Regions from separate parts of the Aeromonas sp. TECH754 genome, predicted to be linked through region 2. Evidence: riboswitches for the same ligand, from Rfam matches in the RefSeq annotation. Region 2 holds a riboswitch; each other region holds the start of a gene.
The links. A riboswitch is a leader RNA that binds a small molecule or an ion and turns the genes downstream of it on or off. The one in region 2 is predicted to bind cyclic di-GMP.
Positions count from the first base shown of each region.

Region 1 (10,258 bases), 240 kb from region 2:
AGATGCCATACATGGGCACGAAGCGATCTTCCTCGATCAGCCCTTCCTGCACCAGGAAGCTGTCGAAGAAGCCGGATTCCTGATGCAGGAAGCGGGCGCGGGCCTCGATGAGCAATGAGGCCTGCTCGCAATAGTGGGGTAGCCATCTCTCCAGGAAGTCGTCGATGCCGGCGCTCTGCTCGGCCACCCCCTTGAGGGAGACTCGTACCAGGGTGTTGGCACCGCCCCCCAGCGGCAGGGCGTTGTAGCAGCTGACGATGCCAAAACCGCGCGCATCGAAGGTGTCTCTGTGCAGGGGATAGTTGACGATATGGGGTTTGCCGCATTCGGCGATATTTTGTACCGCCTGCATCAGCAGGGAGTCCGGGGTCTGGGTTGGGTCGTGGAACAGGCTGAGGTTCGGCGCCACCTGCTTGAGTTCGCCGTCGATGCGCAGGATCAGGCGGCAGAGCCGGTTGTCATCCGGCCCTATGTTGACGTGCATGAAGGCATCCGGCAGCACCCTGTCCAGGTAGATCCAGAAACGCTTCAACTTGCGATGGAGGGCCTCGTCGTCCAGCTCCCCGACGAAGGGCAGCAGCAGTTGATCCAGCCGTCCCAGCCAGACCGGCATGCCGGTCACCGAGGGCACGTGGTGGTAGAGGATGCGCAGGGCATCGAGCGCCTCATCGAAATCTTGCGGTGGCGCCAGCTCCAGCCAGGCCGAGCCCTGGCTCAGGAATCGTTGGTAATCCGGCAGCACGTAACGCGGCTTGTAGGGGGCGTGGCCCTCGAACATGTCGCACAGCACCCCCTGCGCCATCGCCTCGGCAACGGTGGCGGGCAGCTCGGGGTAAGGCAGGGCATTCTCGGCGGCAAGCGCGAGGGCGTGGCTCTTCTGGGCCGGTGAGAGCAGGGGGTCGCGCACTATGCGCTGACAGCTGACGGTGAGGGACATGACAGGCTCCAAAGCGGATGAGGACTAAATCCTTACACTTGCAAGGCCTTAATGGAAGTGACATTCACAACACAGCGGATGTCCACAATGAACATCCGCTGTGTGCGATCACGGCTATCCCAGCCAGGGCAGCAAGGTAAAGAGTCCCCCCTGCCAGCGCAGCAGGAAGAAGCCCCCCATGCCGACCACCACCACCAGCAGGGTCGGCAACCGCAGCAGGGTCAGCGCCGTCACCAGCAGGGTGGCTGCCAGATAGTCCGGATCCCAATCCAGCCCCTTGCCGGGCTGGTAGCTGAAGACGATGGGCAGCCAGATGGCGGTCAGCACCGACTGGGCCGAGAAGCTGAGAAAAGCCCCCATCTCGGCGCCGGGTTGATAACGGGTCAGCCGCGAGAAGAAGGCGAACCGGTTGAAGAAGGTGATCAGGGTCAGCAGCCCTATCATCAGCCAGCTCATGATCACCTCCTCATCCGGTGCAGCAGGTAGCCCACCAGCATGCCGGCCAGGGCCGAGATGATGATGTAGACCTCCGCCAGCAGCGGCTTGGTGAGCAGGGCCGTGCCGCCGCTCACTAAAGTGGCCGCCACCATAGGCAGGTTCTTCATGGCCGGGATCGTCATGGCGATGAAGGTCGCCGCGATGGCAAAGTCCAGCCCCATGTGATCCAGCCCCTCGATGTACTGGCCGGCGGCGATGCCGAGCAGGGTCGCCAGATTCCAGAACAGATAGAACACGAAGCCCGCGATCAGCGCGTAGCCGGGATTGAAGGCCCCGCTGCGTTCCCTGTCTTTGAGCGCCACCGCGAACATCTCGTCGGTCAGGAAGAAGGCGAGGCTGGCGCGCCAGCGCAGGGAGAGCGGCAGCACGTCACGGCGGAAGGTGAAGCCGTACAACAGGTGCTGGGAGGTGATGACGAAGGTGGAGCCGACGATGGGCAACAGCGGCGTGCCGGCGCCAAACAAGGTGGTAGCCGAGAGCTGGGCGGCGCCGGCATAGACCAGCAGTGACATCAGCTGGGCCTGGAGGGGGCTCAAGCCCACCTGCAGCGCCAGGGCACCACACAGGACCCCCCAGGGGATGACCGAGACGGAGAGCGGGAGAATATCGAGGGAGGCACGCCACCAGAGCGCGCCCGTGCTCTCGACCCCGGCTTGCTGGGGGCGAGTGTCCAATGTCATGAGGTCATCCTTGTCCTGTCAACGAGAACGGAAAAACCTAACACAGCACCCGTGCAGATGCCATGCCATCGTCAGACGGAGCACTCAATGACAGGCAGGAGAAGATGACAGGCCCGCCCCGTTCATGGCGATGACGAGCGGGCCTGCACAGGGGATCAGGGTTCGATGACGATGGGGGTGCCGGGTTCGATGGCGCTCCACACCTCATCCAGATCGTGGTTCAGCATGGCGATGCAGCCATTGGTCCAGTTGGACGGCTGCAGACGGCGGTTGCCGATGTCGTTGCGCTGACCATGGATCATGATCATGCCGCCCGGATTGACGCCCTTCTCGTTGGCCGACTTGATGTCGTCCAGATTCGGGTAGTTGATGTGGATGGCCTTGTAATAGCCGGAGCTGCTCTTCTTGTAATCGAGGGTGTAGCGCCCCTCCGGCGTACGCTGATCCCCTTCCCGCTGCTTGTGTCCCATGGGGGCCGGGCCCAGGGCGATCCAGTAGCGTTTGACCTCCTTGCCATCCTTCATCAGGGTCAGGCTATAGCTCGACTTCTTGACCACCACCATGTCCGCAGACAGGATCGCAAAACTTAAGGCGGGCCACAGCCCCAGCAAACACAACAATACGGCTTTCATTCCATCCCTCGACAAGCCTTCAGGGCTTTATTGTTAGCAAATCATCTGAATGTCGCCACTCTCTGGTGGCGAGCGAGCGCCATGATATGGGATCGCCGTCAATACTCAATATATCCAGAGAAACATATCTGAAGCCAGCCCCACGAAGGGGATAGGACCCCTCCCCACCCGTCCCATCAATTGACAATGGAAACAGTTATATAGCAGCACAGCGTGGCTGGCACTCCCCGTCAGGATCGGCGAAGATGCCCCCTTTGCCCTCCTCCAGGATCCCGTCCATGCGACCACTGCGCCTGTTCTTGCGCCTGTTCTTGCTCTTGCTCCCCGCCCTGCTGTGGCTGCCTAAGACGCTGGCCGCCCCTCTTCAGTTGCAAAGCGAAACGCTGAGTTATCGCATCGACCCCGACACCCTGGCCATCTCGGTCAACGGGGTGCAGGTCAGCGCGGGGCAAGGCGCCCGTCAAGTCGATCGGCTGCAACAGGATGAGCATCAGGCCAGCTGGTATTGGCCGGCCCAGGAGACCCGGGTCGAGGCACGGCTGGACGGGGAGGACCTGCTGTTGACCCTGATCAGCAGCGGCCCCCGCCAACTGAACTGGTACAGCCTGCCGAAAAACCAGACCCACCTCTCCATGGCCTTTGGGGAGGGCAGCCGCTTCTCGGTGCGTGACGGCGACTGGCTCGGCTACATCGGGGACGAGCTGAGCGAGCTCGATACCCACCATGATCTCAAGCTGCCCCTCTGGAGCCAGGATGCGGGCAAGCGAACCTACAGCTGGATCCTGCAGAGCCCCTACGACAACAAGCTCAGCTTCAGCCGCAAAGGAGGACGCCTGCAGCTTGCCGCCAGCCACGGGTTCAACCACTTCAATCCAGCGCCGCTGGAGGTACGTCTGAGCGTGGGGGATGACTGGTTGGCCGGGGCGCGCCGCTACCGGGAGTGGCTGCAGGCCGAAGGGGCCTGGCAGTCCCTCGCCGACAAGTTTGCCCGCATCCCGGCCGGTCGGCGGCTGATCGGCGCCAGCCACCTCTATCTCTGGGGGGACGAGCTGCTGGACCGGCAGGACGTGACCGATTGGCCCGGCCTGCAGGCCAAACTCAGCCAGAAGCCGGAGTGGCTGAAAAGCTTCAATGACGAGGAGCGCGAGGCGCTGGCAACCCCCAGTCCCCAACCGTGGCAACAGACGCTGATCATGGCAGGCCTCAACCGGCTGATTGAACAGCAACTGCCGCTGCCAGCCCAGCAGAGCCCCGCCGTTCAGAGCAAGGTGCTGGCCCTGCGCCAGCAGTGGATCAAGAGCCTCCTCGGTCAGCAGCTGGTGGCCCGGGAGCGCTGGGGCCAGGGCCTGTCACTGCCGGTCATAGAGGCACTGCAACAGGCGGGGCTGCGCAAGCTCTGGCTCGGCACCCCACAGTGGACGGCGGCCCTGCAACAGGATCAGGCCCTCGCCGCCGCCAAGCGCCTGGGTTATCTGGTGGGCAGTTATGACTCCTACGACACCGCCATCGCCCCCGGCGACAACGACCGCTGGCTCACCGCCCAGATCCCGCCGGAGCTTGGCAAGCGCTGCGCCATCGTCGAGGCAGATGGCAAGCCCAGACCTGGCTTTGGCGGCGAGGGGGTCTACCTCAACCCCGGTTGCACCCTGCCCTACGCCAAGAGCCGCATGAGCGAGCTGGCCAAGGCCAGCGGCATCAACAGCCTGTTTCTCGACGTCGATGGTACCGCCATGGCCTCCAGCGACTACAGCCCGGCCCACCAGCAAGGCAGCGCTGCCATGGTCGCCGCCCGCAACGCCCGCATGAGCTGGGTCGGGGAACGGCTCGGGCTGGTGCTGGGCTCGGAAGACGGCAACGCCCTCACCAGCAAACCGCTGATGTTTGCCCACGGTGTCCAGAGCTGGGGCTTCGGCTGGACCGATGCCGCCATGCGCAAGCAGGCCAAGTCCCCCTACTACCTCGGCAAATGGTGGCCCGACGAGGCCCCCCAGATCTTCTTCCAGCCCGCCCGGCTCAAGCCGCGCTACCTGAAGACGGTGTTCAACCCGGCGGACAGGCTGCCGCTCTACCAGGCGGTGTTCCACGACTCGGTGATCAACAGCCACCACTGGCTGCTGGACAACCTCAAGTTCCCCGCCATCCGGGAGGAGCGAGCCCTGCTCGGCCTGCTCTACAACACCCCGCCCCTGCTCAACCTGAGCCGCAGCACCTTAGGCAGTCGTTTGCCGGAGCTGGTCAGGCTGAGCGAGCAGTTTGCCCCCCTGCACGAGGCGCTGTGGGACAAGGCGCTGGTGGGATTCCGCTGGCGGGACGGGGCGGGCCGGGTGCAGGAGACCCGCTTCTCCGACGGCAGCCGGCTGGTGGCGAACTTCGGCAAGAGCACCATCCTGATCGACGGCCACAAGCTGCCGGGCCAGCAGCTGCTGGTGGCCCTCAAGGACAAGCCCGTCACCTTGTTGAAGATCTGAGCGCCCCAAAATGAAAGAGCCCTGCCAGTGGGCAGGGCTCTTCGTTTGCAGGACGGGACTCAGACTGCCACAACGGGCTCAGCCCCATGGTGGCGCCGGATCCAGGCCTCGAAATCCGCCAGCATGCGCCCTTCGGACTCGCTGTTGTCGGCGATCAGCTCGGCGCCGTGCACCACCCGGATCCGGGCGTTGAGCGGGGTGCCGTCACCGGCGAGAGGACGCTGATGCGCCGCCGCCATGCAGGCCGACGCCGTGGCCCAGGCCTCGGCCACACTCTGGTTGCAGGCGCGGGCCAGGGGGCCGGCGCTGAAGCCCTCACCGGTAAGGCTCTGCAACGTCTGATCGTGGGTCATGCCGTTGCCAGGTCCCCAGTAATGGGCGGCCAGATCCGGGCCGATACGCGGGTTGTCGGTGAGGTAGCCGTCCCGGCGCAAGAAGTAAGCGCGGGTCTGCTCGACCGCCATCAGCGCCAGCAGGTAGCCGTGATAGGCGCAGGCCGACTCCTGATTGAGCAGGTGCGGGATGGCCAGCAGCGGGCGCGGGCTCTCAACCCCCAGGATCTTGCGCTCCCACTGGCGAGCCAGCGCCAGCACCGCGGCCGGGGTGCGCTCGCTGTCACTCATGGCGTAGAGATCCCGCTCGAAGTAGGCTACCAGCGCGATCTGCCGCTCGTTGAAGGCGCGGAACGGCTGACGGGCTTCGATCATGGCCTGGATCAGGGTGTCCGGGATCGTTTCGCCAGCGGCGTTGCGGGCGTAGCGCTTGAGCCAGTCCGCATCGTCCAGCAGGCTGTCGCAGAACATGGACTGGGTCTCGGCATAGGCCATGGAGGTGGGGGGAAACTCCTGGGAGAAGCAGGGGGCGTTACCGGTGACGTTGGCGAAGTGGGCGGCATGGCCGCCTTCGTGGAACAGGGTGTTGAGACCGCTCCAGCCGCTACCGATCTGGGCCGGATCGGCCAGGCTGGTGAAGTTGACCACCGCGGGCACCCACTGCCCCTCCTGCCAGAAGCTCGGCACCGGGCCGTGGCAGAAGCCGTTCTCGTATTTCCCCTCCCGGGTCAGCAGATCCAGGGTCAGGGTCGCGTCCCGATACTGGATGCCGAGCCGGCGGAAGCTCTCGACCCAATCTTTCAGCGCCCGCGAAAACGGCACATAGGGATCGAGCTGGCGGGTCACGTCGCCGCTCACGCTGTAGCGCAGGTTGTGGGGCAAGAGCGCCGCTTCCCCCTTGGCAGCCTTCAGCTCGGCCAGGCTCTGGTGCAGGCGCTGTTCGGTGCGGGCGATGAAGTCATCGAGTATGCCGAACAGCTGCTCCGGGCTCATCTGCTCGTTCTTGTGCACCTTGTAATCGAAATAGTCCCGATAACCCATGGCACGGGCAAAGCGGTTGCGCAGCGCGACTATCGCCAGGTAGCCGTTGTCGACCACCCACTGCTCCAGGGCATGGAACATGGCAACTGCGCTCTGGCGTACCGGCTCGCTCGCACTGGCGGCCAGCGCCGTGCTGGCGGCAGGCAGACTGCCGGTCACCGGCTGACCCTGCTCATCGAGCAGGCTGAGCTTGAGCTCCTTGCGGCGGGCGAACAGCTCCGCCTCGGCGGCCACCAGTTCGTCCATCAGGGCGGCGGCGGCCGGATCCTCGATCACGTTGCACTCGAAGAAGGCGATCCAGCCTGCCAGGCCGTGCTTGAGCTCGGTCTCTTCGGCCAGGGCCTGCATCTCACGCAGCACCGGCAGCCGGGCCGGGTTGGCGCAGAACGTCTTGTAGGCCTGCTCGGCGGCGGTGAAGCCGACCTGATCGTCGCTGGTGCCCATGTAGGTGGACCAAAACAGATCCTCCTTGCGCCTGTGTACCTGCAGGTAGTCGGCGTTGAGCTGGTTCAAGTAATTCCTGGCGATGGAAGTCATAAGGTCCCTCTTGTTGTCGGTGGCGTCTGATCCGCCTTGCCTTGTGATGATGCCCGGCCGTGACCAGGCAAGCGTGCGCCGGGGTGCGCCTGATCACGCTACCAAAAGCCGCTGTCTATGTCTGTAGCACCGGGATCCGGTCTGCACCCACCCGAGCCAGGCCCTGCCCATGGGGTCTCTTTATTGACTGCAAATGATGCATTGATTTTGCATGTTAATTAAGCAAGAAGCCGTCATACAGCCAAAGCGGTCTATCAAATAGACATTTAAAAACAAAAAGTTAAGTATTGGCTCTACTCCGACGAGGTCAAGCTGTAAAGATTTACACTTAATAATTTAATCAAAATAAGACATGATGGCAGCGCGTCGTCAAACGCGACGCAATGACCCTTTATGTAGTCATTTGGCAAACTGGTTGAAAGGCCAGGACGCAAAGCCTCCGGTCTAAAGACGTCTCGTCCAGGATAGCGGGGTTGCAGCATCGTGTTTCGGGGAAAACCCCAGCCAACTTGACTGCCCACATCTGTCGAACAGAGGAATGTATGGCAGCAAAAACTCAACTCAATCACCTCGCGGCGGCGCTCGCGCTGCTGGCCAGCGGCGGCGTACTCGCCCATGGCTACATCAACCAACCGGAGGCGCGCAACTACCTGTGCAAGACCGGTGGCAACAGCCAGTGTGGCGCCGTCCAGTGGGAGCCCCAGAGCCTGGAGGCACCGTCCGGCTTCCCCAATGGTGGTCCCGCCGACGGCCAGATCGCCTCGGCCGGTCACCCGCAGTTCGCCGAGCTCGACGTTCAGACCAGCGATCGCTGGACCAAGCGTCCGGTGCAGGGGGGCCCCTTCGCCATCAGCTGGAGCTTCACCGCCAACCACGTGACCCGCAACTGGCGTTACTACCTCACCAAGCAGGATTGGAACCCGAACCAGCCGCTGACCCGGGACTCCTTCGATCTGACCCCCTTCTGCGTCATCGACGGGGGCATGGTGCAACCACCCAAGCAGGTCACCCACAATTGCACCCTGCCGGCCCGCACCGGTTATCAGGTGATCCTGGGGGTCTGGGAGGTGGGTGATACCGCCAACAGCTTCTACAACCTGATCGATGCCAAGTTCGATGGTGGCACCCAGCCGCCGCTGACCTGGAGCCAGGGCGGAACCATCTATCCCTCCATCGATCTGGTGGCTGGTGACAAGGCCAAGACCCGGGTGTTCGACGCCAACGGCGAGCGCACCGATCTGCAGACGGTGCTGACCATAGGCTCCTCCGAGCAGGGCCAGAAGAACAACTGGGCCCACGATCTGGCAGCCAAGATCAACACAGAGCAGAGCCAGATCCGCGCCGGCCAGCAGGGAACAGATGGCCAGTTCAACCCGGTTTACGGGCAGAACCCCATCTACCTGAAGGCTGGCAGCAACCTGCAACGGGTCGAGGTCCAGCTCGAGCAGCAGCAGCCTCCAGTGAACGACAGCATCAGCGTGAGCGGTCTGGAGAGCGAATACCTGCTCGACAACGGCAAGGTCACCCTGAACTTCAGCGTCACGGCCCAGGGGGATCTCGCGGTCACCAACACCCTGTATGACCATGGCGGTGCCGCCAAGGGACAGACCAGTGCCGACATCAAGGACAGCAGCCAGAGCTTCACCATGGCGGTCAGCGGCCTGAGCGCGGGTCACCATCAGCTGGTGATCGAAGGCAAGCCGAAGGCGGGTGGCGCCTCACTGCAGCAGACCCTGGATCTGATGTTCAAGGATCCGGCCAGCGGCGGCGACTACCAGTACAGCTTCCCGGAAGGGTTGAAGTCCTATGTGGCCGGCACCAAGGTGCTGCAACCCAAGAACGGCAAGGTATACCAGTGCAAGCCCTACCCCTACAGCGGTTGGTGCAGCATCTGGTCGAGCACGGCCACCCAGTATGAGCCCGGCGTGGGATCCAACTGGCAGGATGCCTGGACCCTGGTGAACTGAGCCCGCAACTCCTGAGCAGAAGAGGCCCGAGCGGCCTCTTTTTTTTGCCTGTTATCCGAGATCCCGCTGTCTTTGGCAGCGCGAGCTCCCCTGTCGGACAAACAATATGACGAAAAACTACTATGACCCCCTGAGTCGCCTGCTGCACTGGCTGATGGCCGTCGTCATTCTCTACGCCACCCTGGCGGGCTACCTGATGCACCTGGTGATCGACAGCCACCCCCGGCTGTTTCAGTTTCTGTCGGTGCTGAACATGTCGATGGCGACCCTAATCACCCCGCTCTTCCTGCTGCGCTGGGGCTGGCAGCACCTGAGAACGCCACTGCCCGAGAGTGAGGCCGGGCACTACCATGGCTGGGTCAAGCTGGCCCATGCCCTGCTCTATGGGCTGATGTTCGTCGTGCTGCTGAGCGGCTTCCTGATGCTGGAGCAGGATTACGCCCTGTTCTGGCTCTATCCGATCACCAACCCCATCGACAGCCCCGAGATCAACGCCTTCTTCTTTCGCGTGCACCGCCTCGGTTGCCTGTCGCTGGCGGCGCTGGTCCTGCTGCACCTGGCCGCCGCTCTGTATCACCACAGGAAAGGGGATCGCACCCTGTACCGCATGCTGGGACCCCACACCGGCAAATAAACCACCGGCGCTTGATAGCCGATACAGGTGCGCCAGCCATCGGCAGATAAACAAACAGGGAGCCATGGGCTCCCTGTTCTCTCATCTCGCGGCAGGCATCAGATCTGGTAATCGAGTTGCGGTTCGTTGCCCATGGCCCGCGCCTGGATATCCGCCAGCGCCAGCTCGGGGTTGCAGAGCTGGATGAACTGCCAGGCGAAGTTGTGCTGGAACTGCCCCTGCTTGAGGCCGATCCAGGCGGTGTGCGGTGCAAACAGCCGGCTGCCGTCTAGCTGCACCAGCCCCTTGTCGCGCTGGGGGTCGAACGCCATGTCCGCCAGGATGCCGACCCCCATCTCCAGCTCGACATAGGTCTTGATGACGTCCGAATCCTGGGCGGTCAGCAGGATCTGCGGCGCTATCCCCGCCTCGGCGAAAGCCTCATCGACCCGTGCCCGACCGGTCAGCCCGGATTGGTAGGTGACGATGGGCCAGTGGGCCAGCGCCGCCAGGGTCAGATCCCGCTCGGCGGTGAGCGGATGCTGCTCGGGCA
Region 1 is NZ_JBWBRA010000001.1:3,201,428-3,211,685, forward strand. It holds gene ACZ9IL_RS14400 (YjjI family glycine radical enzyme) at 1-937, opposite strand, end outside; gene ACZ9IL_RS14405 (AzlD domain-containing protein) at 1,052-1,393, opposite strand; gene ACZ9IL_RS14410 (AzlC family ABC transporter permease) at 1,396-2,115, opposite strand; gene ACZ9IL_RS14415 (L,D-transpeptidase family protein) at 2,271-2,747, opposite strand; gene ACZ9IL_RS14420 (glycoside hydrolase) at 3,026-5,215, shown strand; gene ACZ9IL_RS14425 (M3 family metallopeptidase) at 5,275-7,125, opposite strand; cyclic di-GMP riboswitch class I at 7,521-7,606, shown strand; gene gbpA (N-acetylglucosamine-binding protein GbpA) at 7,668-9,092, shown strand; gene ACZ9IL_RS14435 (cytochrome b) at 9,199-9,726, shown strand; gene cbl (HTH-type transcriptional regulator Cbl) at 9,825-10,258, opposite strand, start outside.
Region 1: it holds a riboswitch for cyclic di-GMP, as region 2 does, so the genes downstream of both, gbpA (N-acetylglucosamine-binding protein GbpA) here and ACZ9IL_RS13315 (glycosyl hydrolase family 18 protein) in region 2, are expected to answer to the same signal.

Region 2 (10,258 bases):
CTACAAGCTGGCCCCGGATGCCGAGCTGCAGCTGAAGATGGCGCGCATGATGATCCAGAGCAAACGCTATCAGGATCTGGTGGCGCTGGCCGCCAAACCCGCAGCCAATGCCAACGGTGAACAGCGCGCCGATCTGAAGTTCCTGACCGGGGTGGCCTATTTCGAGCAGCAAAAACCGAAGGAGGCCCTCTCCGCCTTCAGTCAGGCGGCTCAAAACGACAACGTCAGTGGCCGCGCCTCCCCCTGGATCAACTTCTTGAAGGAACAACAAGGTGGCGCCATCACCCAGTGACGGCCCAGCAGGGAGAGCCCCTGCCCTGCCTCCACGACACAAGGGGCCTTGCCCCACCAGTTGCCTTGGTGGCACATTGGCCGCTCTCCGGAGCGGTCTTTTTTATGGCCGTTTATCACGCTATTTACCCATAAAAAAATCCGGAGCCAGGCTCCGGATTTATCGTCTCTACGAGGCATCAGAAAGATGCCGTTTCGTCATATCAGTAGCTGCACACCAGCTTCCAGCTGCCGTCACCCGCCTTGGGTTCGCTGCTGGTCCACCAGTTTGCCTGCCACACCGCCTTGCCATTGGTCACGCGATCGTTGGCATTGGCGTGATCGCCCTGAGGCCAGCTCGGATAGGCCGGATAGCTCGCCGGGTTGACGTTCTGGCTGCTGCAGGTGGTGCCACCGGTACCGCCATCACCCCCGCCCGTACCCACGACCGCCTCGGCCAGGGCCGGGAAATCAGCCTTGAGACCTATGGTCTGGCTGCCGACAATCAGGCGCACGCCGCTCGGTACGCCCGCTGCCGGCAGGTAGTAGGTCATGGCCACTTCAACGTCGGAGCCCGGCGCCCAGGCCTTCCAGGTCGGCAGCGTCATGGCCACCTTGTGGAAGTCCTTCTCGTTGGCAATGCCGTCCGAGTTCTGGTTGCCGCCGCTCTCGACCACCTTGAGGCCCATGCCACTCTGATCCGTGATGGTGTCAGAGGTGGAAGTGGGTACCAGGAACTCGATGCGGGTCCCGCCCGGGATGGTCTGGGTGGATTTATTCGTCAGTTTCAGCGTGGGGTTGATCGGGTAGTTCGAATCCCCTTCCTTGAAGCCGGAGAGGCTCACACCGATGTCGAGCTGGGCCGCCGGTGCCGGCAGATCGTTCTGTTTCAGGTTCGCCTTGCTCGCCTTGCTGAACTTGTCGTACGCCAGGCTGGTCAAGGTGCTACCCATCACATACTCGTTCTTGGCCGGGTCGAACGCATAGTCCCCCGCCATTTCCCAGAACATCACGCCCCCCAGACCCCGGTTGACGATGTAGTCCAGCTTCTTGCCCATGGACTCTTCATCTTCGGTGGAGAGGAACACCTTCTTCTGCTCGTTCCACAGCCAGGGCGCCTGCGCCTTGTCGTCGTAGTAACGCACGTACTGGCCCTGGATCACGTCAGCCGGATCGTTGGGATCCAGGCCCCAGGCCGTGCCATAGCTCGGCAGGGTAGTGATGCCGAGGCTGGCCGCGTGCTCCAGGTTCTTGGCGTGCCACATGGGCACGGCACCGGCGCCGACTTCCTTGCCGTTCTTGTCCAGATCGTGCCAGATGTTGTCGATGCCGACAGCCCCGTTGCCGCAGGGGATGGTGCTGCCACCGGTGCCCGGCTGGCAGTTGCTCTGGCTCGGCAGGGCTGCCTTGCCGTTGAGACCATGGGTACCGCCGGTGACGCCTTGCCAGCCACGGGTGTAATAGGGCACCCCTATGTTGATCTTGCCGGCCGCCAGGGCGCCACGGAAGTAGTGCGCTGCCCAGGCCGAGTTCAGATAGCCGATGGCACCGTACTGGGCCTGGCTGTAGACCCCCCACTGGGCCAGCTCGGGATCCGCCTTGTTGTCGAACAGCGCGGCGTTGTGGGCCACGAAGTTGTTCCAGGCACCGTGGAAGTCATAGGTCATCAGGTTGACGTAATCCAGATACTGGGTGACCTGGAAGTTCTCCATGCCACGCAGCAGATAGGCCGACGCCGGCGAGGCGATCGTCAGCATGTACTTGCGACCATCCTCGGTACCGGCACTGTCGAGCCGCGAACGCAGGGTCTTCATCAAGACTTCGTAGTTGGCAAACAGCTTGGCCCGGCACTGGTTGGAGAGCGGGAAGTCGTTGGGGTTGCCCGCATCCTTCATGGAGGTGGGGTACTCATAGTCCACGTCCACCCCATCGAAGCCGTACTGGCGGATGAAGCCCACCGCCGAGTCGGCAAAGGCGTTGATGCCGGCGGTGTTGACCGAGCAATCCCCCTTGGTGGTGGCGGTGTAGAAGCCACGGGTATCGGCCCAGCCGCCCACCGAGATCAGCGTCTTCACGTCCGGATACTGCTTCTTGTACTTCGACAGCAGGTTGAAGTGGCCCTGATAAGCGAACTCGGGATCCATCTCGGCGCCCGCTACCCCCTCCCAGGTCATCTTGGTGGCAGAGTCGTCCACCTTGATCAGATGGCTCTGCTCGTCCACCCCGGCGAACGCGTAGTTGATGTGGGTGATCTTGTCCCAGGGAATGTCGTTCACCAGATAGGAAGGCAGGCCGTTCTTGCCGGTACGCCAGGAGGTGAAGTAGCCGATGACCCGGCGGGCATGGTCATCCCCCATGCACTCGCTGCCGTCGGCGCGGTAGACCTGACGAATGTCGCAGGAGAGGTTGCCACCGGTGGGTGGCAAGGCGGCTTCTTCCACCTGTACATCGACCTGGCTCGATTCGCCGACCAGATTGGCTTTATCGGTGGACACCAGTTTGAGGCCGGCCAGGCCCCTGTTCTGCGGTGTCCAGCTCAACTGCCAGGGGGCGCTGCTGTCTTCACCGACCTTCTGGCCATTCACATAGAGCTCGACCTTGGCCACGTCGTTGTTGGCATCGGTCACATTGGCCGTCACGGTGGCGGCGCGGCCCAGGGTCAGCTTGGCCCCGGCGGCCGGACTCGCGATGCTGACCTTGGGTGCCTCTGGCGCCACCACGGCACTGACGCTGAAAGCCGCATCGGCCTCGCTCAGCAGCTTGCCGTCCTTGTCCAGCCCGCGGGACTTGAGCTGATGGGCGCTGACCCCGCTGGCGGTCCAGCTCGCCGACCAGGGCGCCGCGCTGCTCACCGCCACCTGAACCCCGTCGATCAGATACTCGACCCGGGTCAGCGCGCTGCTGTTGCCGCTCAGGCTCACCGCCAGGGCCACCGGGGCGCCTTCGTTGAAAGCGCTACCAACCGCGGGCGAGCTGATGGCGAGCCCAAGGGCTGGCGCGGTGCCACCGTCGCTGAAGGGTTTCCAGGCATCGGCCCAGACTGCGCCCACGCCGGGAGCATAGTGGTAGGGCGAGGCGCCACACCAGCCGGAATAGGGGAATTCCTTGCATTCGTAGAGGTTGCCAACGTTGCTGACGACATCGCCAGCCTGGTAGGCGGTGCCAGCCTGATAGGCGGGATAAGCGGCTTGCGCCCAGGCGGGCATGGCCGCGAGGGCAACCAGCATGGCGAGCCTGCTGGGCCTGAAGGTCTGTTGCATTGTTTTATCTTCCTTGTTTTGTCTTGGCTTTTAAAACCGGGCAAAAGGCGGCAGCAACAGGCGAGAAAGGGTCGACAACAGGCCATGGACGGGCCACATACCCTCATGTCACCCGGGGAAACCCCGCTATCTGTCCCTGCGGGGCAGATCGGAGGCTTTGCGTCCCGGCATCATTGCCGGTTTGCCCTTTACCTGGGTTCCGTGAGGAACAGGGCGAGTATAGGAAGCAAGTCGCAGATGCTCAATCTTTGTTCTCGAAGAGAAATATGTAAACGCCAGCGGGATCACAGTATTTCGACTCGCAACAAATGACAAATTAGTCATTAATTTCAACTTGTTAGCCAGATCAAATAAATGAAATAGGCCTCCTTTGTCTCCCAATAATGTGCGTTGGCTCACTGGTATGAACTGCCAGAAATGTGACAATGCGCGCCCTTGGTCAAGGCGCCAAGGCTATGGAAACACTGGCAAAAATAAAAAAGGATTACCCATGAAAGGAACACCTACCCTGCTGTCGCTGGCCGTGGGGCTCGCCCTTGCGTCCCCCTCTGTCTACGCCGCCGGCTTCAGCTGTCCGGCCGACAATGCCCTCACCCCCATCCCCGCCATTCAAGGCAGTGGCGACAAGAGCCCGCTCATCCCGGACGATCTGTTCGAAAGCACCCAGACGGTCTCGGTCAAGGCGGTGGTCAGCGCCCTCGGCGAGAGCCTGAACAAGGGCTTCTACCTGCAGGATGTGCAGGGAGATGGCAACCCCCAGACCTCGGACGGCATCTTCGTCTTCCTCAGCGACAAGAACTTCGCGACCAAGTACCCGGACCTCAAGCCGGGCACCGTAGTCTGTCTGGAAGCCAAGGTGGCGGAGTATTACGGCTACACCCAGCTCAAACCCGTCTTCGACGGCAGCGCTGCGCGTCTGCAGGTGCTGGCACAGGGCGCGGCCCCTGCCGCCGTACCGCTGCGGGTGCTGGAGGGAGAAACCCTGGCCCGGGCGCTGGAGCGCCACGAGGGGATGCGGGTACGGCTCGATGAAAGCAGCGGCCTCAAGATCAGCCGCAACTTCAGCTACGACTACGCCGCCAGGCGCAACAACCTGGTGCTCTCCCACCAGGCACCGCTGATGAAGCCGACCCAGCTGCATGTGGCGGGCAGCGAGCAAGCCAAGGCACTGGCACAGGCCAATGCCGGCAACCGGGTGTTCCTCGAATCCGACTTCAAGGCCGCCGACGGCAAGCTGCCCTGGCTGCCAGCCTGGGAGCCGGAGCAGGGCTATCTGCGCGTCGGCGATGCGCCGGTCAACCTGGATGCCCTGGTAGGTTACAGCTATGACGAATACCGGCTGATCGTGCCGAAGGAGCAGACCATCACGGTCGGCGATCTGCTGCGTACCGACGAGAACGATCGCCAGCGCGCACCGGCCCGCACCGCCGGCACCGACTTGCGCATCGGCAGCTTCAACGTGCTCAACTACTTCACCAGCCACTCCAGCGTGGGCGGCGCCCTCAACGTGCTCTGCGTGGATCAGGCGGATGCGGACAGCGCCAAGGGCTGCAACCGCGGCGCCAAGGATCTGACTGACTTCCAGCAGCAGCGTACCAAGATAGTGAACGCCATCACCGAGATGGACGCAGACCTCCTCGGCCTGATGGAGATGGAGAACAACGGCTTCGACGAACACTCCGCCATCAGCGATCTGGTCGCGAGTCTCAACGCCCAGCAAAAAGACGTCAGCCAGCACTACGCCTTCGTCAGCCTGCCCAAGGCCCTGCTCGGTCAGGAGCGCTTCTTCGGTGGCGACGCCATCATGGTGGCCATGATCTACCGTCCGGCCAAGCTGACCCCGAGCGGGGATGCCAGCGTGATCCCGCTACCGGAGCAGCGCTACATCACCGGTGGCGTCGCCAAGACCGCCAGCCAGCGTGACTCTCTGGTGCAGAGCTTCACCGTGACAGGTGGCAACGAGCCGCTCACCCTGGTGGTCAACCACCTGAAATCCAAGGGCTCCGGCTGCTTTGAAAACGGGGATGGCAAGACCGAACCCGCCGATCTGCAGGGCAAGTGCACCGAGTTCCGGGTCAGTGCCGCCAAGGTACTGGGCGAGGCGGTAAACAAGCTGCCGGGCCAGGTGCTGCTGGTGGGGGACTTCAACTCCTACGCCAAGGAAGACCCGATCCGGGTGCTGACCGACTACGCGCCGGCCAGCAGTGATCGCAAGATCCGCGCCGCCTCCCACACCTTCCTCGGCGAGCAGTCCTACGAGCGTATCGGTCAGGAGGTGAGCAAGAGCTATGGCCTGGTGGACTTGAACGTCAAATTCAATCAGGAGAAGGCCATCTCCTACAGCTATGAGGCCGAACTCGGTACCCTGGACTACGCCCTCGCCAACCCGGCGCTGGCCAAGCGGGTGATCGCGGTCGCCGACTGGCACATCAACTCCTACGAGAGCAACCTGTTCGAGTACGGCCGTGGCTTCACCGGCGACATGATCAAGTCTGACAACCCGTTCAGCGCCTCGGATCACGATCCCATCATCGTCGATCTCAAGTTGCAGGAGGAGAGCAAGGGCGGCGGTGGTGGTGCCATGGGTGCCCTGCTGCTGGCGCTGTTGCCGCTGGCCTGGCGCCGCCGACACACCTCATAACTCGCTCTGAATAACGAAAAAAGCCCGCGACAGTCGCGGGCTTTCTCATTTTGGCCATTTGATTTGTAAATGAAGAGGCGTTAGCCATGAAAAAAACAAATGCCTGAACAAACAAAAAGGCCACCGCGATAACGGTGGCCTTAAGTGTTTGGTGGAGCTACGCGGGATCGAACCGCGGACCTCTTGCATGCCATGCAAGCGCTCTCCCAGCTGAGCTATAACCCCAAATTCTTCTTTTTAAACAACCAGTTCTGGCGGCCGGCTGCCTCATTGCTAAATAGTGGTGGAGCTACGCGGGATCGAACCGCGGACCTCTTGCATGCCATGCAAGCGCTCTCCCAGCTGAGCTATAACCCCGAAATCTTTACTCTTTAGACAATCGGTTCTGGTGTCCGTTTGTCTTACTTCGAAATAGTGGTGGAGCTACGCGGGATCGAACCGCGGACCTCTTGCATGCCATGCAAGCGCTCTCCCAGCTGAGCTATAACCCCACAAAGGTCGGCCTGGGTGATACACACCGCACTGCCCTGGGTACTGCATTTCAATTTGGAACCTGGTGGAGCTACGCGGGATCGAACCGCGGACCTCTTGCATGCCATGCAAGCGCTCTCCCAGCTGAGCTATAACCCCTTGGATTCCAGATTGTTCGAGGAAAATTTGGTGGAGCTACGCGGGATCGAACCGCGGACCTCTTGCATGCCATGCAAGCGCTCTCCCAGCTGAGCTATAACCCCAACTCACCTCGGTGCTACCAAAGTTATCTCTGGCAACGGAGGCGCATGATAGGCATCACCCGCTTTGCTGTCAACCCTAAAATACCACCGCTTTGCGCGTTTAGTCAAAATTCAAACAGTTCGCTGTTTTTACCAGCAGCCAGAGGGCTATCTCACTGTTTTATGTCACAAATCCGACTGAGGCTCAAAAACGAAGGGCCCCCGTTCGGGAGCCCTTTAAGGTCATTCACAGCGGCTTGTTCGCCAGCCTTGAGAGACTGACCGGCAGCGAGATTACTCGGCCGCCATGCGCGCTTCGATGTACGCCAGCGCGCGATCGATGCGAGCGAGAACGCGCTCCTTGCCCACCAGCGCCATCACGGCGTCGATGGCAGGGGGAGCTGGCCCAGACCGGTATTACTCGGCAGCCATGCGCGCTTCGATGTACGCCAGGGCGCGATCGATGCGGGCAAGCACCCGCTCCTTGCCCACCAGCGCCATCACGGCGTCGATGGCCGGAGATTGACCCAGCCCGGTGACGGCGACGCGCAGCGGCATGCCGACCTTGCCCATGCCCTGACCCAGCTCGGCGGCAGTGGCTTCGATCAGCTCGTGCAGCGCTTCGGTGGTCCAGGTCTCCAGGGCGGCCAGCTTGGCTTTGGCCAGGATCAGCGGCTCGGCAGCCACACCGCGCAGGTGCTTCTTGGCGGCGGCTTCGTCGAGTGCCTCGTACTCCTCGAACAGGTAGCGGCTCTGGGCGGCCATCTCCACCAGGGTGTTGCAACGCTCGGCCAGCAGGGTCACCACCTGAGCCAGGGACGGGCCCGTGCTGGTGTCGATGTGCTGGGCGGCCATATGCCACTCCAGGTACTTGGCGACGTGCGCCGGATCCTGGCTGCGCATGTAGTGGTTGTTGAGCCACAGCAGCTTGTCGGTGTTGAAGGCGGAGGCGGACTTGGAGATGGCATCCAGGCTGAACAGCTTGATCATCTCGTCCAGGCTGAAGATCTCCTGATCGCCGTGGGACCAGCCCAGACGCACCAGGTAGTTCAGCAGCGCTTCCGGCAGGTAGCCGTCGTCGCGGTACTGCATCACGGAGACAGCGCCGTGGCGCTTGGACAGCTTGGCGCCGTCGTCACCCAGGATCATGGAGACGTGGGCAAACTCCGGCACAGGCGCGTTCAGGGCCTTGTAGATATTGATCTGACGCGGGGTGTTGTTGATGTGGTCTTCACCGCGCACCACGTGGGTGATCTCCATGTCCCAGTCGTCCACCACCACGCAGAAGTTGTAGGTGGGGGCGCCGTCGGTGCGGCGGATGATGAGATCGTCGAGCTCGGTGTTGGCAAACTCGATGCGGCCACGGACGTGGTCGTCGAACACCACAGAGCCTTCGGTCGGGTTGCGGAAGCGAATGACGTGGGGCGCATCGGCCGGGTGAGCGTGGGCCGCGTCACGGCACTTGCCGTCATAGCGCGGCTTCTCGCCGTTGGCCATCTGACCTTCGCGCAGAGATTCGAGGCGCTCCTTGGAACAGAAGCACTTGTAGGCACGGCCGTCGGCCAGCATCTCGTCGATGATGCCGTTGTAGCGATCGAAACGCTTGGTCTGGTAGTAGGGGCCCTCATCCCAGTTCAGCTCCAGCCATTCCATGCCCTCAATGATGGCGTCGATCGCCTCCTGAGTGGAACGTTCCAGATCGGTATCCTCGATACGCAGCACGAACTCACCGCCCTGGCTCTTCGCAAACAACCAGGAATAGAGTGCGGTACGGGCACCGCCAACATGCAAGAAGCCGGTCGGGCTGGGAGCAAAACGGGTTTTGACTTTCATCTTTAAGCCTTGTGTAGAGGGCCTTGGGCCAATTCATTAAAAAAACCGTCGCATTTTAGCACCGAGCAACCCGGATGGGAAAACCATGGTACCGCGGAGCCTAAAATAGGCCTGGATCCGGTAAAGACCACTATTTTTGAATGGGATCGCAAAAGTTTCCCTCTTTTTCCGCTTAGCTAGACAAGATTGCTGGAGAGATCTCCCGCCCTGCCGATAATTCAAACAACTTTCTACGTTACAAGGAACGCAAGATGCAGTTTCGTTCTATCCAGAATCGCATCCTGGTGATGGCGGGGATCGCCATGACCACGGCCCTGGTCATCCTGATCCTGCTGAACCAATATTCCGGCAAACAGACCCAGCAGCTGACCATCAGCTCCAGTCGCGCCGCCCTGCAACAGGAGGCCTGGCAGAAGGTGAGTGCCAATGCCCGTGCCGAGGCCGCCACCATCACCCAGCTGCTGCAGAAGGGGCTCTCTTACACCCAGCAGATGGCCAGCGTCTTCGCCCAGCAGCAAGGGGGCAAGCTGCCGCTGGATCGCCAACAGGCCACCGATCTGCTCAAGGCGCAGCTCGCACTCGAACCCCAGCTGTATGGCGCCTTCGCGGGCTTCGAGCCCAATGGCTTCGATGGCCAGGACGCCACCTTCGCCGGTCAGACGGCCCTTGGCAGCGACAGCCAGGGCCGTTTCGTGCCCTACTTCTACCGTGACAAGGGGAGCATCGGCAGCGATCTGCTGCTCTCCATCGAGAAGAGCGACGCGGACGAGTTTGGCAATCCGGCCAACGACTATTACGCCTGCCCGAAACGGGAGGGCCGCTCCTGCCTCATCGACCCCTTCAAGGTGGACATCAACGGCCAGCAGGTGCTGGTGAGCACCATCACCACCCCCATACTGGTGGACGGCCAGTTCAAGGGCGTCGCCGCGCTGGATCTGGCGGTGGACTCCATCAGCCGTCAAGCCCAGTCCCTCAACAGCAACATCTATGACGGCAAAGGCGAGACCCTGATCGTCAGCGCCGCCGGCGTCATCACCGGTACCAGCGGCGATGCCAGCCTGCTCGGCAGCCGCGCCGACAAGCTGCTCGGTGCTGGCTGGCAGCAATACCTCAAGCCGGAGGTGCAGCGCCAGGAGCTCACCGATGCGTTCCGCATCTCGGTGCCCATCGCGGTGCCGGGCATGAGTCGCAATTGGGCCATCATCGTCACCCTGCCCTACAAGGTGGTGCTGGCTGGCGCCGATCAGCTGGCGGAGCAGCTCGCCGACATGAACCGGGCCGCCATGACCCAGCAACTGATCGGTGCCCTGCTGGTGCTGGTGCTGGCCCTCGCCACCATGCTGGTGATCGCCCGCAGCATCACGGGCCCCATCCGCCAGATGGTGAGCCTGGTGGATGACATCGCCGACGGCGAGGGGGATCTCACCAAGCGCCTCAAGACCCAGTCCCAGGACGAGCTGGGGGCCCTGGCCCGCGGCATCAACCGCTTCATCGACAAGCTGCAGGTGCTGCTGGGGGATGTGCAGAAGACCGCGAGCGAA
Region 2 is NZ_JBWBRA010000001.1:2,965,897-2,976,154, forward strand. It holds gene ACZ9IL_RS13310 (tetratricopeptide repeat protein) at 1-292, shown strand, start outside; gene ACZ9IL_RS13315 (glycosyl hydrolase family 18 protein) at 495-3,530, opposite strand; cyclic di-GMP riboswitch class I at 3,644-3,726, opposite strand; gene ACZ9IL_RS13320 (ExeM/NucH family extracellular endonuclease) at 4,021-6,171, shown strand; tRNA gene ACZ9IL_RS13325 (tRNA-Ala) at 6,321-6,396, opposite strand; tRNA gene ACZ9IL_RS13330 (tRNA-Ala) at 6,453-6,528, opposite strand; tRNA gene ACZ9IL_RS13335 (tRNA-Ala) at 6,587-6,662, opposite strand; tRNA gene ACZ9IL_RS13340 (tRNA-Ala) at 6,726-6,801, opposite strand; tRNA gene ACZ9IL_RS13345 (tRNA-Ala) at 6,830-6,905, opposite strand; gene gltX (glutamate--tRNA ligase) at 7,302-8,717, opposite strand; gene ACZ9IL_RS13355 (methyl-accepting chemotaxis protein) at 8,969-10,258, shown strand, end outside.

Region 3 (10,258 bases), 2.9 Mb from region 2:
TAACCGGCGCCTGATTGACCGGCATGGCGCCGTTGTGAACCAGCACCTTGTCTGTCGCCTGCACGCCCTGCTCATCGGTCACCGTCAGCTCGAACTCCAGCTGACTCTCTTGCTGGGTGGCGGGCACATCGATCCTGATCTGCGCCTCGTTGGCAGCGGCGAGGCTGAGTGGTGTACCACTCAGTTGACGCCATTGATAACGCAGTGGCTGCCCTTCCGGATCGCGGGAGGCGCTGCCATCGAGCACCATCGAGGCCGGGCCTGTGACATTCAGATCGCTACCGGCATTGGCCAGCGGTGGTTGGTTGAGCGGGGGCACGGGAGCCGGCTCCCGGTCATCGCTCACACGCACCCCCTGATCGCCCGCGGCGAGGCGTGCGTTAAGGGTCTGGTGGATAGTCCGCCACTGGTACGCGAAGAAGACGCCTTCCTTGCGACCCGAGGTCATGAGGTTGCTGGCACGGTAGCTGTCGGTGCTGAGCGTATGCAGCAATCCCAGGTTATGACCCAGCTCGTGGGCCAGGGTCAGCCCCTGACCCAGTTCGGTGAAGTTGCCGGGACAGGCACCGCGATAACCGATACGCGGCGGCGCATCGGTGCCTCCCATGCCGATGGACGAGCCACTGCCCGACGCACTGCACTCTCGGGACGCATCCTTGTAGTTCCTGATGACATAGAGGTTGGAGAAGACCTGGCTCGCATGAGGAAGCCAGCCATCCTTGAGCGGGGCTTGCTGTTCGGTACGACTGGCTTCGCCATTGCCGCTCTTGTCCCACTCATGGATCAGCACACCGTTATCCACCCACTTGAGCTGGATGTTGTAGGGGGCGTAACGACGGGTAAGCTCGCTCTGGATCAGTGGGCCATCGTCCCACAGGTGGGTCTTGACCTCACCGGGGTAGGCGATATAGCTGTAGGAGAGGGTCACCTCTTTGGGGGTGGTCACGAGCAGCCGCACCTGATCGACCGTCTTGCCGTTGGCACGGATCTCCAGATTGGTTTCCCCCGCCTTCAGGCCACTCAGCAGCAGCCTGTCCTGCTGTGCGCCGGCCTGCATTTGCAGGGTGGCCAGCGTCGGGTCGGCGATGACATAGGTCAGATCCTGCGAGTCGGCGGCGGCGAGCTTCTGGATATAGAGCACCTCCTGGCCACCCTGGCTGCTCAGCAGCTTCTCTTTGAGCGGGCGGCTCAGGCCGGGGTCGTATGCCAATTGGTTGGCGGGATCGGCCAGCACCTGGGCATAGGGATAGATCGCCTGCGTCTGCTGACCTACCCCCACCAGCCAAGCTTCGCCATCCTGATTGCTTCTAAAGCCCTGTGGTTGTATGCCTGCGAGATAACGCAGGGTGAAGCGATACTCTTTATCGACTTGCAGCGAGACGGGTTTGGAGAGGGTGAATTGCCCATCGACATAGGCGGCAGGCTCCTCGAGGATTGGGGTGTCGCTCTCGGGATCGGTCAGGACCAGGATAAACTGGCGGCTGTCACCCCCCCACTTGCTCTCTGCGAGTTTAAAGGCGGTGAGCTCCACCCTGTCATCCAGCAGGGGCAGCGACGCACCATCGATCTGGAAGCTGCGGCTCAGTTGCTGTCCTATCGCCGTCAATATGCTGGAATCCTTGACGACCTCCTCCTGCCAGAGCGCCCCCAGTTGGACGTTGTTTTCGGGCTGCTCAACCGCCGGATCATAGACAGTCACCGGCAGTGAGAAGGTGGTGGTGGAGCCGTACCACCCCAGGAATCCATCCACCATCGGCAGGCCATCGTCCTTGACCTGATATTGGGCCACATAGTGACCCGGCTGCTGAGTATTGACCCCGCTCGCCTGAGTGAGACGGGCGGTCAGATCGCCATCCTGGGCATCCCAGGCGGTCAGCAACGGGGCGAAGGTCGCGCCCACCGGCAGCGTTTGGGCGAAGTTATCGACCAGCCCCTCCTGGCTATAGACCTTGGGTTCGCTGTTGTCCTTGCGAAACTCCCCCGTGGTGCTGCTCTGCTGGGCCATCGCCAGCGGGGCCAGTCCCAGGATGGCCAGTGCCACCAGGGAGCGGCGTGGCCAGCTCGGGTTGTTCATACTACGTTGTTTCATTTTTATCATCCTTGTTATCTAGCCTCAGGGCTGCGCCATGCATGGCGATATGGCGCAGCCGTGAAGAGACATCATCCAAAAAAATGGGGCACCTCGGCCCCATTTCACCTGTGATGGCAATCAGTTGCAGCTGGCTGCCCCTATATCGACCCAGACATTGCTCTTGCCGGGCTCATCGCCCTGAGTCCAGTACTGGGCCTTCCAGCGGCGATCGTTATGGTTGGTTTCATCGTTGCCGTTGTAGGCGACCTCGGCACTCCAGCCAAATTCGACATCGCTCACCAGAGCCCACTGATCCGCGGTCTGGCTCGGCTCGTTGCCCTGGGTCCAGTACTTGGCCTGCCACACCAGCTGGCTGTGGCTCACCTTGTTAGGCGAGTTGTAGACGGTGCTGGCGTTCCAGGCCGGATAGTTGGCCGCATCCGGATCGGTTGCCTCACAGCCGCCACCCGTGCTGGCTGGCTTGACGGTCAGACGAGTAGCCGCACTGGCGTCCAGCGCCCCGTCGGTCACGGTCAGCGTCAGATCATAGAGGGTGTCGCTGGTCACACTTGGGCCTGTGACCACCAGGGTCGCACTGTTCTGGCCGGTCGCAACGAGACCCGCAGGCAGGCTCCACTGGTAGGTCAGGGCATCACCGTTCGGATCGGACGCCGTGGCCTTGATGGTTACCTGCTTGCCCGACTCGACACTGGCGGTGGCCGGCACTGTCACTACGGGGGGCAGGTTTGGCTGCGGTGCCTTGTTGGTCACCACCACCTGATCCTTGGCCGAGAGGTTGTGGTCATCGGTGACGGTCAGCTCGAACACCAGGTTGATGTCGGTACTGACGGCATCGAGTACCACCCGAGCCTTGGCCTGAGTGGCATCGACCAGGCTGACCTGAGGACCCGAGACCTGCTTCCAGCTGTAGCTCAGCACGCCACTTTCCGGATCGTGGGAGGCGGCACCGTTGAGGACCACCTCGGCCGGGCCAGTGACATTCAGATCGCTGCCGGCATTGGCCACCGGCGGCTTGTTGGTTGGTGGCGTGGTGCCCTCCCCGTGGCCCAGACCCTCGTGCATGGCATTGAGGATGTCGCCGTTATCGGCATCGATCTCCCAGGAGAACAGGCCGCCGAGCTGGTTTGCCAGCACATACTGGCCCTTGGCCTTGACCGAACGATCGTTGTCATAAGTGATGAGATCACCGGTCGCGGCCTTGAACAGGTAGGGAGCCTCGGCCACCTCGTCATAGCCCTTGGCCCAGTCGCTGCCCATGCGGTTGTTGACGATGTCGCGGTAATCCACCACGCCATTTTCCCAGGTGCCCTTGATGGGGCCAGTAGCGGTACCGGTGAAGGGGTTGTTGCCCTGATAGTTGCTAACGCCGGTCCAGCCACGGCCATACATGGCCGTGCCAACCACCAGCTTGCCGGGTTCAACTCCCTGGGCCAGCATTGCCTTGACGGCCTTGTCGGTGGTGTAGCGGGTATTGGGATCCCAGCTCGCCTCGAACAGGTTGGTCTGATGCCCCAGTTCGGTGTTGGTCCAGGCGCCGTTGAAGTCGTAAGTCATGATGAAGATGTTGTCCATGTACTGCTGGGCAGCCTGGTAATCCACATCCTCGATCTTGTCATCACCCGCACCGATGGCGGAGGTCAGCTCATACTGGCGACCGGTCTCGGCCTCCAGCTCGTCGAGCATGGCACGCAGCTCTTTCATCAGCGTCACATAGGTGGCCCCATCGGAGGGATGGCCGAGGCCGGGGTTGGCACCCTGGCCTCCCGGGAACTCCCAGTCGATGTCCACGCCATCGAAGAATTTCCAGGTTTGCAGGAACTCCTTCACCGAGGCGACAAAGGTGTCACGTTTGCCCTTGTCTCCGAGGAAATAGAAGGGGTCGGAGAGCGTCCAACCGCCCACGGAGGGCAGGATCTTCAGATCCGGATTCGCCTGCTTGAGCGCCATAAGGTTGCCGAAGTTGCCCTTGTAGGGCTCATCCCAGGCGCTGAGGTTGCCCTGTGGCATCTGGATCGCCGCCCAGGGATCGTGGATGGAGACCTTGAAATCCTCCCGGCCGGCGCAGGAGCGCTGCAATGCCTCGAAGCTGCCCGCAATCTCCTTGAGGCTGTCGTTGATGCCATCCCCCCCACAGATGGGGGTAAAACCGTAGAGGATGTGGGTCAGGTTCTGGGCCGGGATCTTGTCCACGGTGAACTTGCGACCATAGACGCCCCACTCCACGTAGTAGGTGCCAACCACCTTGCCCGACTTGTTGATGTAGGGCTTGTTGTTCTCCTGCAACGGCGCCTTGAGCGGCTCCAGGTGGCTGCCGTCTGTGTCGGCCACCATGATCTCTTTTGCATCGGAGAGAGTACAACCATCGGCGTTGCACAGGGCCACCTGCATCTGGTAGCGACCCCCCTTGGTCACCTTGAAGGTCGCGGTACCTGCGGCAGAGGCGGGACCTGACCAGACCTCCTTGCCATCGAGCAGCACCTTGGCGGTCTGCCCGGCATCACCGGACCAGAGGTTCCAGCTCACGCTGACCGAGGCACCGTCTGCATGAACGGTCACCAGCTGGTTGTAGGCTGTGGCAGACTGATTGACTTCGACGATGGCGAACTTGGTGGGACCCGAAGCAATGACGGGTTTGCCGGGGGCAGCCGCAAAGGCGGAGGTAGTACAAAGCCCCCCGACCAACAGTGCCAACAGGGACAGTCTTGGACTTAACATTATTGAATTTCCTTATTTCGTTATTGGAATGAACAACGAAAAAGGCAACGCAACCCGACAGGTGACGCAGACAACATCGCAACCATGGCTTGGCCCATGGACGATACAACCCGTGGCGACCCCGCTATCTTAGGTACTGCTGACCCTTAGACCGGAGGCTTTGCGTCCCGGACTTTCATCCGGTTTGCCTTTTTCACAACTTGATTTGCGACAAAAATAATCGCCGGACGACTATAGAGGAGGAGTCGGAAGAGGCGCTACCTAGTAAAAATGACAGTGAATGGGACTCGCTTTTCCTGATTTTCAGCGAACATGCACATATGTTGTCGCCAATCTCAGGGGTGGGTCGACTTACTCCAGCTTCTGGACCCTGGCTGAAATCATCGGTCAAAGATTAATTCTGTGATGCATATCACTGTATTGGCAGCAACAAGCTGTTCATCAGCGCCCGCAGCTTGAGCGGCTTGACCGGCTTGCTGACGTAACCGAAGCCGTGCTCGCGGATCTGCGCCTGCAGATCGCTCTTGCGATCCGCACTGATGATGATGCCGCCGATGCCATTGCCGTGGGCCAGCCGGATCATGTGCAGCGCCTGCAGCCCGGTCTTGCCGTCGTCAAGGTGATAATCCGACAGTACCAGCCGGGGCTGGAAGCCGTCACCGATGAGCGCCTGCGCCTGCGCCAGGCTCTGGGCGCACTTCACCTCGCAGCCCCAGCGCCCCAACAGGGAGTGCATGGCGGTGAGAATGTCCTCCTCGTTGTCGATGCAGAGGATCCTGACCCCCTCCAGCTGGCTGTCCCGCACCATGGGGGCCGCCATCTGGCTCAGCATCACGGGCCGGGTTGCGAGGTTGAGGGTGATGGAAAACACCGAGCCCGCATCCGGCCAACTGCGCAGGGATAGCGGGTGACCCAGCACTTGGGAGATGCCGCGAGCGATGGCGAGCCCGAGCCCCAGCCCCTGCTCCCTGGCGGTGCGGGAGTGATCGAGGCGGGAGAACTCGTCGAAGATGGTCTCCTGCTTGTCGAGGGGGATGCCGGGGCCGTTGTCCCACACCTCAATGCGCACCTTGTCCCCCAGCCGGCGGCAACCGAGCAGCACCCGGCCCCCCGGGTTGTAGCGAAACGCATTGGTGAGGAAGTTCTGCAGCACCCGCCTAAGCAGGCGCACATCGCTGTAAACCGCGAGCCGGCTATCCACCACCGAAAACTGGATCTCCCCCGCCTGGGCCAGCACCCCGAACTCCGCCTTGAGGTTGCTCAGCACGTCCCGCAGGGCGAAATCGAGTTTCCTGGCCTTGAACTTGCCCGCCTCGAGCCGCGAGATGTCGAGCAAGTCGGTGATGAGATCCTCGGTCGCCCCCAGGGCGTCGTCGATGTGGCGGGCGATACGGATTTGCTCCGCCGCCTCTTCCCCGCTCTGGGGCAGCATCTCCAGCAGGGAGGAGGTGAACAGCTTGGCTGCATTCAAGGGCTGGGTCAGATCGTGACTCACCGCCGCCAGGAAACGGCTCTTGGAGTGATTGGCACGCTCCACCTGCTGGTTCACCAGCAACAGCTGGCGGTTGAGCTCGGACAGCTCGTGGGTGCGCTCGGCCACCCGCGCCTCCAGGTGTTCGTTGGCCTCCCGCAGCACCCGCTCCGCCGCCCTGAACGGGGTGATGTCGGTGAAGGTCATCACGAAGCCCCCCGCCGGCATGGGATTGCCCTGCATCTCGATCACCCGGCCATCCGGCCGCTCCCGCGCCGAGACGTGGGGGCTGCCGCGCTGCATGAAGGCGACCCGCCGGGCCACATGCGCCTCCAGCTCGCCCGGACCACACAGCCCCTGCTCGGCGTTGTAGCGGATGATCTCCTCGATGGAGCGCCCCACCTGGATGAGGCCGGGCGGATAGTGGAACAGTTCGATGTAGCGCCGGTTCCAGGCCACCAGCTTGAGCTCCCTGTCCACCACCGAGATCCCCTGCCCCATGTGTTCGATGGCTCCCTGCAGCAGCCCCCGGTTGAAGCGGAACACGTCCGAGGCCTCGTCCACTATGGTGGCGATCTCCTCGAGCTGCATGTTGCGTCCCTGCAGGGCAGAGGCCAGCACCAACCGGGCGGACGAGGCGCCGAACACCCCGGCCAGCAGCCGTTCGGTGTGGGCAATCAGCTCGGCCGATGCCTGCATCTGGGGCGCCAGGGTGCCACCGCGCTCACCGGCGAAACGGCCGAAGGCGCGCTTGACCCGGCTCGAGCCGACGAAGCGGGCCGCCAGCATCTCCAGCTCCTTGACCGAGACTCGCGCCTGATAGAGCGCCGCCAGATCCCGGCTCGGCTTGCCGACGAAGTTCGCCGCCTGCAACCGCTCGCTCACCGCCGCCTGCGACAAAAGCGAGCCAGCCACATAGCCCATCAGGTTCAGCAACAGGCTCAGGAAGATGCACCAGGCACCCAGGCTCAGATCGCGGAACGCGAGCCAGTCCGGCGGCGCCAGCAGCGCCTCCAGCGGTGAGCCGGCCAGCAGGCCGCTCTCCGCCAGCAGGGTGAGGAACCAGAGGCTGACCCCGAGCGCGAGGCCCAGATAAACCCCCTTACGGTTGCCGTGTCGCCAGTAGAGGCCGAGCAGCAACGCTGGGGCGAACTGGGCCACGGCCCCAAACGACAGGTAGCCGATGCGCGACAGGCTGGTGAGATCCCCGAGCCAGAGGTAGAGCGTCCAGGCCGCCAGCAGGATCAGCAGGATGGCGCCACGGCGCACCTGCAGCAGCAGCCGCATCAGCCGCTCGTCCCGCCCCTGTTGCCAGAAGCGGCGCAGCAATACCGGCAGCACCAGATCGTTGCTGACCATGATGGCCAGGGCGATGGTGCAGACGATCACCATGCCGGTGGCCGCCGAGGTGCCGCCGAGGAACGCCAGCATCGCCATGCCGTCGTAGCCGAGCGACATGGGCAGGCTGATCACATAGGTATCCGAGCCCATGCCGGCCCCGACCCACTGCTTCCCCGCCAGCGCCAGCGGCCAGATGAAGAGCCCCATCAGGAACAGATAGAGCGGGAACAACCAGCGTGCCCAGTGCAGATCCTGGCCCTGGTTGTTCTCCACCACAGTCACGTGAAACTGGCGCGGCAGGCAGATGACGGCACACATGGCGACTAGGGTATAGATGGCGAGCTCCAGCAGACTGCCCGGGCTGACCGCCACCACGGCATCGAAGAAGTCGCTGGCGACGAGAGAGCGGGCCTCGCTCGGCTTGGCGATGATGAGCCAGAGCGCGAAGCCCCCCACCGCCATGAAGGCGAGCAGCTTGACCACAGATTCGAAGGCGATGGCGACCACCATGCCACGATGATGCTCGGTGGCGTCCAGGTTACGGGTACCAAACAAGATGCTGAACAGCGCCAGCAGCAGGGCGACGCCGAGGGCCAGCCCGGCGCTGTTGCCCGCTGTCGTGCCTATGCTACCGATGGGTACCGAGTTGGCCATCAGCAGATCCAGCCCGGTCACGATCGCCTTGAGCTGCAACACCAGATAGGGAAGTATTCCCATGATGGCGATCAGGCTGATCACCATGGCGAGGCGCTGGGACTTGCCATAACGAGCGGCGATGAAGTCGGCGATGGAGGTGATGTGCTCGCGCTTGGCCACCAGAATGAGCCGGGCCAGCAGCCGCCAGCCGAACAGGAACACCAGCATGGGGCCGAGGTAAATGGGCACGGGTGACCAGGGGGATTCGCTGGCCTGACCGACGGTGCCGAAGAAGGTCCAGGAGGTGCAGTAGACCGCCAGCGACAGGCTGTAGAGCAGGGGTTGACCCTTGGGCCGACGGCGCTTGTTCTTGTCCGCCACGAAGGCGATGAGGAACAGCAAGCCCAGATAGGCGAGTGACAACCCGATCAGCAGCCATCCTTGGTGCATCTACATTCTTTCCTTGTCCAGATGTGTTGAGTGCCGCGCCAGTCTAGAGCCCCGGTGCGGCCATGTCACGGGGCTCGCTCAGGACTGGCTGCCTTCCGGCACCGGGCGCAGGCGCAGGAAGAAGACCGGTACCACCACCAGCACCATGATGAAGAAGATACCGCCGCCGAGGGGCTCGAACAGCGCGCCACAGATCGTCATCAATGCCGCCACCGTCATGCCGAGACCGAGGGCGGCATAGAGTGCCTGGGTGGGGATGAGCTGCTCGGGAGGCAACTGCCGGGTCATGAAGCGGATCGCCCCCAGATGGCTGACGCAGAAGGTGACCGCGTGCAGCAGCTGGCCAAGCACCAGCACCAGCAGCTCGCTGGAGGCGCCGAGCAGGCTCCAGCGCACCACGCAGCCGATGGCGCCGACCAGGAACAGGGTCTGGGCCCCGAAACGCTGGAGGAAGCGCTTGTCGGCGGCAAACATGCAGATCTCCGCCACCACCCCCAGCGCCCACAAGTAGCCGATGATGGTGCCGCTGTAGCCTTCAGCCTTCCAGTAGATGGCGCTGAAGCCGTAGTAGGCAGCATGACTGCCTTGCAACAGGGCGGTGATCAGCAGGAACCGCCGCACCGGGGCGGATTTAAGCGTCTCCTTCAGCGAGGCCTTGGCCCGCTCCCCCTGCAACTCCTGCGGCGCGGGTCGCAGCGGCAGGGCGCTCAGCATCAGCATCAGCAGCAGCCCGATGACCATGGTGTGCAGCACCCATTCGCTGCCGAAGTTGCCCACCAGGGCGCCAACCAGGGTGGAGGCGACGATAAAGGCGAAGGAGCCGCACAACCGCACCTTGCCGTAGTCGAGGTGGGCCTGCACCACCATGCGGGTGGCCAGCGCCTCCCCCATGGGCATCAGGGTCGGGTAGATGAAGTTCGCCACCAGGGTCAGTACCACCAGCCACCAGAGGCTGTGGCTGACATAGAAGCCGAGGAAGGCCAGCAGGCTCAGCCCGCAGAGCAGCCGGGTGACGGGCAGCAGCTGCCCCGCCCCCTTGAGCTGTCCCATCACCACCAGGTTGCCGGCGAAGCGGATCGCCATCCCAGCCCCGAGCAGCAGGCCTATCTGCTCGGCGCTCACGCCTATCCCCTCCAGCCAGAGCGACCAGAACGGCAGGTAGGCACCATAGACGAAGTAGAAGGCACCAAAGAACAGGGCTAACCAGGAGAAGGCGGGCATAGGGACTCGGCGACGGCGCAAGGGGGACAAATGATAACCGATTTTGACGCGCCGATCCCCTCGCGCGCGCGAGAATAAATGCCATACATATCAACAGCGTTAAACCTTTGCTCCGCCCCCCTGTCTGGGGGTACGCCTGCGCTGGCGGCAGTCATCCTTCCTTGCGTCCGGTACGGGTTTCTCTTTGGGGCAGTGCGAGCGCGACCAAACAAGAAAGGGGCCCAAGGGCCCCTTCATCATCACAGTCATGTCGAGCATCAGAACACGTACTTGACGCGGGCGCTCAGGTTGCGGCCCGGTTCGGTCTGGTTGCTGGTATCGGTGGTAGCACT
Region 3 is NZ_JBWBRA010000001.1:110,263-120,520, reverse strand. It holds gene ACZ9IL_RS00500 (PKD domain-containing protein) at 1-2,089, opposite strand, end outside; gene ACZ9IL_RS00495 (glycosyl hydrolase family 18 protein) at 2,210-4,807, opposite strand; cyclic di-GMP riboswitch class I at 4,919-5,006, opposite strand; gene ACZ9IL_RS00490 (hybrid sensor histidine kinase/response regulator) at 5,220-8,705, opposite strand; gene ACZ9IL_RS00485 (3-phenylpropionate MFS transporter) at 8,784-9,926, opposite strand; gene ACZ9IL_RS00480 (TonB-dependent hemoglobin/transferrin/lactoferrin family receptor) at 10,184-10,258, opposite strand, start outside.
Region 3: it holds a riboswitch for cyclic di-GMP, as region 2 does, so the genes downstream of both, ACZ9IL_RS00495 (glycosyl hydrolase family 18 protein) here and ACZ9IL_RS13315 (glycosyl hydrolase family 18 protein) in region 2, are expected to answer to the same signal.